2 linked regions of the Azoarcus sp. CIB genome follow. The protein of the gene in region 1 interacts with the protein of each later gene in a pairwise test. Links are inferred from orthologs where the notes say so. Each region holds a gene or a part of one and is shown in the gene's direction. Other genes may lie near its edges.

Region 1 (3,600 bases):
GTGCGTGTGGGCGACCGTCTCGTGACTTCGGGCCTCGACGGGCTCTTCCTCGCCGGCTTGCCGGTGGCCGACGTCGTCAGCGTCGATCGCGACGGGCAGACTTTCGCGGTGATCGTGTGCGAACCGGTCGCCGGGGTCGAGCGCACGACCCAGGTGCGGCTGCTGGGGCGCGCCGAGCCGCCGCCGCCGCGTCCTGCGCCGGAGCCGGAACCCGAAGCGCGCAAGGGCCTCAAGGGGTAAGCGATGCAACCGACCCACCGTTCCAGCCGCATCCTGCTGCCCGCCAAGACCTGGTTCGCCTACCTGAGCCTGCTGGTCGCGCTTGCGCTGAGCTACATCCCGACCGGCCTCACGCCCGGCGTGCCCGACTGGGTCGCGCTGGTGCTGGCCTTCTGGTCGATCCGCGAGCCCTTGCGCGTCGGCATGGGGGCGGGATTCCTGTTCGGTGTGCTGGTCGATATCGGCCACGGCGCCGCAATGGGTCAGCACGCCCTCGCCTACGTCGTGCTGTGCTATCTGGCAACCTCGGTGTCGCGCCGCGTGCTGTGGTTCCCGCCGACGCAGCAGGCCTTGCAGATGTTCCCGCTGCTGCTGCTGACGCAGGTGATCATGGTCGTCGTGCGCCTCCTCGCCGGCGCCGAATTCCCCGGGTGGTGGTACTTCCTGTCCAGCCTGACGAGCGCGGCGCTGTGGGTGCCGCTGAACTACCTGTTGCTGCTGCCGCAGTACCAGCCGGTGGACCGGGACGACAATCGGCCGATCTGATCCAATGATGGAATTCCGTACCCCCGACGAGGAACTGGGGCGCTTCCGCCGCCGCGTCCTGATCGCGGGGATCTTCATCGCGGTGTGCTTCGGCCTGCTGGTCGCGCGCTTCTGGTTCCTCCAGGTCGTGCGCTACGACTATTACCACACCCGCGCCGAGGACAACCGCATCGCGCTGCTGCCCATCGTGCCGGGTCGCGGTTCGATCACCGATCGCAACGGCGTGCCGCTCGCACGCAACTACGCTGCCTACACTTTGGAGATCACGCCCTCGCGCGTGCGCGACCTCGAGGCAACGATAGACGGGTTGGCGGAGATCGTCGAGATCGACGCGCGCGACCGGCGCCGCTTCAAGAAGCTGCTCGAGGAGAGCAAGAATTTCGAGAGCGTGCCGATCCGCACGCGCCTGACCGAGGAGGAGGTGGCGCGGGTGATCGCGCGGCGCTACCAGTTCCCCGGCGTCGAGGTGCAGGCGCGCCTGTTCCGTGACTATCCGCATGGCGAAATCGCGTCGCACGTGATCGGCTACATCGGCCGCATCAACCAGCGCGACCGCGAACGCATCGAGGAGTCGGGCGACGAGGCAAACTACCGCGGCTCCGAGTACATCGGCAAGAGCGGCCTGGAGTTGAGCTACGAGGCCGTGCTGCATGGCATCACCGGCGCCGAGCAGGTCGAGGTGAATGCCGGCGGCCGCGCGGTGCGCCAGCTCGCGCGCACGCCGGGTGTGGCCGGCAACGACCTCGAGCTCACGCTGAACATCGAGATGCAGAAGGTCGCCGAAGCCGCCTTCGGCAAGCGCCGCGGGGCGCTCGTCGCGATCGAGCCGGCGACCGGCGGCGTGCTGGCGCTGGTGTCCAAGCCCGGGTACGACCCCAACCTCTTCGTCGACGGCATCTCGACCGAGGACTGGAAGTCGCTCAACGAATCGCCCGACCACCCGCTGGTCAATCGCGCGATCTTCAGCGCCTACCCGCCCGGCTCGACCTTCAAGCCCTTCATGGCGATCGCGGGCCTGTCGGCGGGCAAGCGCACGATCACGCAGACGATCGCCGATCCGGGCTATTTCATGTTCGGCGGCCACCGTTTCATGGACGACAAGATCGGTGGGCACGGCATGGTGGACCTGCCCAAATCCATCGTCGTGTCATGCAACACTTACTACTACCAGCTCGCCAACGATCTGGGCATCGACGGCATCGCGAACTTCATGCGCCCCTTCGGCTTCGGTGCGCGCACCGGCATCGATGTGCCCGGCGAGGCGGAGGGCGTGCTGCCGACGCCGGAATGGAAGAAGAAGCGCTTCCGCAAGAAGGAGCACCAGAAGTGGTTCGGCGGCGAGACGATCTCGGTCGGCATCGGCCAGGGCTACAACGCCTACACGCCGCTGCAGATGGCCAACGCGGTGGCGGCGCTGGTCAATGACGGGAAGCTGTTCCGGCCGCACGTCGTGCGCCATGTCGTCAATCCTGCAACGGGCGAACGTCGCGTCATCGAGCCCGAGCCGATCCGCACCATCCCGTTCAAGCCCGAGCATGCGGCCGCGGTGCGTCAGGCGATGGTGGACGTGAACAAGGTCGGCACCGGCGCGCGCGCCTTCGCCGGCGCGCCTTACTCGGCCGGCGGCAAGACTGGCACCGCGCAGGTGTTCTCGCTGCGCGGTCAGCGCTACGTCGAGGGGCGCGTGAGCGAACGCCTGCGCGACCATTCGTGGTTTATCGCCTACGCGCCAGCCGACAAGCCGACCATCGCGCTCGCGGTGCTGGTCGAGAACGGCGGCTTCGGCGCGCAGTCGGCGGCGCCGATCGCTCGCCAGATCATCGATTTCCACCTGCTCGGCAAGCGCCGCGACCAGCCGGCCGGCGAGGATGCCGATGCGGCCGACGAGGGCGACGAGCACGCCGGCCATCCGCACGCAGGAGCGCCCGCGGTGGCCGCGGAACCCGCAGCGCCGGATGCGGGTGGACCAGACCGGGAGCCTCGTTCCGAATGACCGACACGCGTTTCCAGCCGCGCGAGCTGCTGCTCGGCTTCCTGCGCCCGATCGACCTGCCGCTACTGCTGCTGCTCGGCCTGCTGCTCGCCTACGCCTTCGTCGTGATGATGAGCGCCTCGCCGGAGCGCGTCCCGTCCCTGCAGGTGAACACCGTCGTCGCGCTCGCGGCGATGTGGGCGACGGCGCGCCTGCCGGCCCAGCGCCTGCTGAGCCTCGCGCTGCCGCTGTACCTGATCGGCGTGCTCTTGCTCGTCGCGGTGGACCTCTTCGGTGAGACCTCGAAAGGGGCGACGCGCTGGCTCGACGTCGGTGTGACGCGCATCCAGCCGTCCGAGATCATGAAGATCGCGATGCCGTTGATGCTCGCGTGGTACTTCCAGCAGCGCGAGGGCCAGATCGGCCTGCGTGAGTTCATCGTCGCGGGCCTGCTGCTGGTCGTGCCGGTCGGGCTGATCATGGTGCAGCCCGATCTCGGTACGAGCCTGCTCGTGACCGCCGCCGGCGTGTATGTGATCTACTTCGCCGGCCTGTCGTGGAAGCTGATCGTTCCCGTCGTCGCGGTCGGCGTGATCGGCATCGTCGCGATCGTCGGCTTCGGCGACCAGATCTGCCAGCCCGGCGTCGACTGGCCGGGCCTGCGCGAATACCAGAAGCACCGCGTGTGCACCCTGCTCGATCCTACGCAGGATCCGCTCGGCAAGGGTTTCCACATCATCCAGTCGACGATCGCGATCGGCTCCGGTGGCGTGCTCGGCAAGGGCTGGATGGACGGCACGCAGACCCACCTCGCCTTCCTGCCCGAGCGCCACACCGACTTCATCTTCTCGGTGCTCGCCGAG
Region 2 (3,404 bases), 4.5 Mb from region 1 along the record:
TGCGACGAGTTCGAAGGCCGCTTCTGCCGCGAAGGACTCGACGTCCATCACCGCGGCCTTGAGGCCGGCGGATTCGACTACAGCGACGCGGTCCTCGACCTTTTCCTTGCGCGATGCGGCGATCAGGACCTCGACCTCTTCGGGGCTGCCCGGCGAGGGGCCGACCACCTGGAAGTCGAGATTGACTTCGTCCAAGGCAAAGGGAATGTACTGACTGGCCTCCGACTCGACCTGGAGTTCCATTTCCTGGTCGCGCAGACCGCCCGGCAGAATCATCTTCTTGGTGATCACGGCCGAAGCAGGAAGCGCGACGGCGACCTGTTTGATGCCCCCGCCCATGCGGCGCACGGCACGCATCACGGCGTCGCTGACACCTTCGAGGTTGGCGATATTGCCGTCGACGACGGCGTCACGCGGCAGGGATTCGATGGCGTACCGCTCCATGCGGTACGCACCCTTTTCGCCCTCTGACAGCTCGACCATCTTCACCGATGAAGATGAGATATCGAGGCCGACCAGCTGGCGTGCCTTGGGGCGAAATAGGGAGAAGTCCATCACAAAGAAAACCCTTAAATTTCTTTATGTTAGGCGCCGAAACTGAATAAGCTTCTGAGATGCTAGCAACAAAGTGTTGCGAGTGCAAACACAGACGGCGGCAGATGCTTTGGAGGCACCGGGTGCGCAAACGTATAATTGCGCTCCCGTCCTCCCTCTATGGATTCCCGATGCGCTGGGTCTTTTATCCCCTCGCGGCACTCATCGCTCTTGTCATTCTCGGCGCGGCAACCATTGCGGCAGTCTCTGCATTCGCATGGCCGAACCTGCCTTCGCTGGACGTTCTGACCGATTACCGCCCGAAGATTCCGCTGCGAGTATACACGTCAGATGGGTATTTACTCGGGGAATTCGGCGAGGAGCGGCGGGTCGTCGTGGCCATGGACGAAGTCCCGACGATTCTCAAGCAGGCCATCCTCGCCGCCGAGGACGAGCGCTTCTACGAACACCCCGGAATCGATGTGATCGGGATCGCGCGCGCCGCGCTCGCGAACGTGGTGTCGGGCGGACGCGGCCAGGGCGCGTCGACAATCACGATGCAGGTGGCGCGCAATTTCTTCCTGACGCGCGAGAAGACCTTCAACCGCAAGCTTTACGAAATTCTCCTTGCATTGCGCATCGAGCGCAGCCTGAGCAAGGATCAGATCTTCGAGCTTTACATCAACCAGATTTTCCTCGGTCAGCGCTCGTACGGATTCTCGGCCGCGGCACGCGCCTACTTCGACAAGCCGCTGAAGGACATCACGGTGGCCGAAGCGGCCATGCTCGCGGGGCTGCCGAAAGCGCCGTCTGCCTACAACCCGATCGCGAACCCGCGCCGGGCGATCCAGCGCCAGCATTACGTGCTGCGCCGCATGGTCGAAGCCGGCTTCATCGACGAGAAGACCTTCGAGACGGCCCGCGCGGAACCGCTCGTGCTGGCGAACGGGCGTTCGGCATCGAGTCCCCTGCGCGGCGACTTCGTTGCGGAGATGGCGCGCCAGCTGGCGGTCGAACAGTTTGGCGATCAGGCCTACGATTCGGGCATCCGCGTGATCACCACGGTGACGCGCGACGAGCAGCAGGCCGCCTACAAGGCCGTCCGCCAGGGAGTGATGGATTACGACCGGCGGCACGGTTACCGCGGCCCCGAGAGCTTTGTCGACCTGAACGGCGTGAAGGCGAACGACGAAGAGCGGCTCGACGAGTTGCTCTCGGACGTCGCCGACTACGATGACCTGATCGCCGCGCTGGTTCTCGAGGCGTCACCAAAATCGGTCACTGTCTATCGCCACGGCGAAGTCTCGAAGATCACCGGCGGGGGACTGGCCTTTGCGGCCCCGATGCTCAACGAACGGGCCCCGCAGGCACGCAAGGTGCGGCGCGGGGCGATCGTGCGCCTCCGCGACCTCGGCGAGAAGGGCTGGGAAATCGCGCAGCTGCCGGACGTGGAAGCGGCACTGATCGCGGTTGACTCGAAGACGGGTGCGGTTCGGGCACTCATCGGCGGCTTCGATTTCAATCGCAGCAAGTTCAATCACGTGACCCAGGCGCTACGCCAGCCGGGATCGAGCTTCAAGCCCTTCATCTATTCGGCGGCGCTCGAACGCGGTTTCTCGCCGAGCAGCGTCGAAGAGGACGGGCCGCTGTTCTTCCCGGCCGGGATCACCGGCAGCAAGGACTGGGAGCCGAAGAACTACGATGGCAAGTACGAAGGACCGATGACGCTACGCGAGGGGCTGGCACGATCGAAGAACATGATCTCGATCCGGGTGTTGCGCTCGATCACACCCGAGTACGCGCAGGACTACATCACGCGCTTCGGTTTCGATGCAGCCCAGCACCCGCCCTATCTGACGATGGCGCTCGGCGCCGGCATGGCGACGCCGTGGCAGATGGCGACCGGCTACGCCGTGTTCGCGAACGGCGGTTACCGCGTCGAACCGTATGTCGTGAAAGAGATGATCGATGGCCAGGGGCATGTCGTCGCCAAGGTGGACCCACCCGTCGCGGGAGAGAGCGCGCCACGCGTGATCGATCCGCGCAACGCGTGGCTGATGACCTCGATGATGCAGGACGTGGTCCGGCGCGGTACGGCAACGCGGGCGCTGACCCTCAAACGCGGCGAACTCGCCGGCAAGACGGGAACGACCAACGACTACGTGGACGCCTGGTTCGCCGGCTTCCACCCGGATCTGGTTGCCGTGAGCTGGATGGGGCACGACCAACCGCGCAATCTGGGACGCGGCGAGACCGGCGGTTCGGCCGCCCTGCCGATGTGGGTGAATTTCATGCGCACCGCGCTGAAGACCCTGCCGGAGAAGTCCCCGGCCCGCCCTGACGGGCTGGTCGCCGTCCATACGGGTTCGGGCCGCGACGAGTTCGTCTATCGCGAGAATGTCCCGTCCGAACCGTTCATGCTCCCGACGGAGACGGAGAACTTGCCCCTACCGGCCGAGGCTCCGGACGAGGCGCTGCCCCAGATTCGCCCGACGGCGGCCCCGGCCCCCGTGGTTGAGCGCACTCCGATACCGGTGCGGCGCCCGTAGGAGAGAATCCCCCGGAGCGCCGCCGGTTCAGCCTGCCTTGACGGCGACGGGCGCCCCGGACTGCTGGCTGACGAGTTGCGACAGCATCGCGTAGAGTTCGACGCCGTCACGCGCGGCGATCCAGCGGCCGGCGTCGTGGCGAAAGTGGAAGCCGCCGGCCTTGGCGGCGACCCAGATCTCGCGCGCGGCCGAGTGGCGGTTGATCACCATCTTGCTGCCGTTCTCGAACTCGATCTCCAGCACGCCGCCGGGCATGGTCTCGATGTCCAGTTCGGCACCGCAGGCTTCGAGCGCGGCTTCGATCCGCACGAGTTCGGCTTC

What was found.
Region 2: the proteins of mrdA (region 1) and AzCIB_RS20840 interact in binary tests that used the Escherichia coli proteins (3 or more experiments, as listed by UniProt). The link is inferred for Azoarcus sp. CIB from one-to-one orthologs.

Annotation. Positions count from the first base shown.
Region 1 is NZ_CP011072.1:122,487-126,086, forward strand. The notes cover bases 379-3,263. They hold mrdA (penicillin-binding protein 2), read left to right. Parts: upstream 379-769; coding sequence 770-2,758; downstream 2,759-3,263. Other genes in these bases: mreD (rod shape-determining protein MreD), read left to right, coding at 379-765; rodA (rod shape-determining protein RodA), read left to right, coding at 2,755-3,263. Outside these bases: rod shape-determining protein MreC, read left to right, coding at 1-240; more of mreD, read left to right, coding at 244-378; more of rodA, read left to right, coding at 3,264-3,600. UniProt on the Escherichia coli protein: Catalyzes cross-linking of the peptidoglycan cell wall. Responsible for the determination of the rod shape of the cell. Is probably required for lateral peptidoglycan synthesis and maintenance of the correct diameter during lateral and centripetal growth.
Region 2 is NZ_CP011072.1:4,644,914-4,648,317, forward strand. What follows is about bases 358-3,404. They hold AzCIB_RS20840 (penicillin-binding protein 1A), read left to right. Parts: upstream 358-725; coding sequence 726-3,083; downstream 3,084-3,404. Other genes in these bases: AzCIB_RS20835 (pilus assembly protein PilM), read right to left, coding at 358-555; cyaY (iron donor protein CyaY), read right to left, coding at 3,111-3,404. Outside these bases: more of AzCIB_RS20835, read right to left, coding at 1-357. UniProt on the Escherichia coli protein: Cell wall formation. Synthesis of cross-linked peptidoglycan from the lipid intermediates.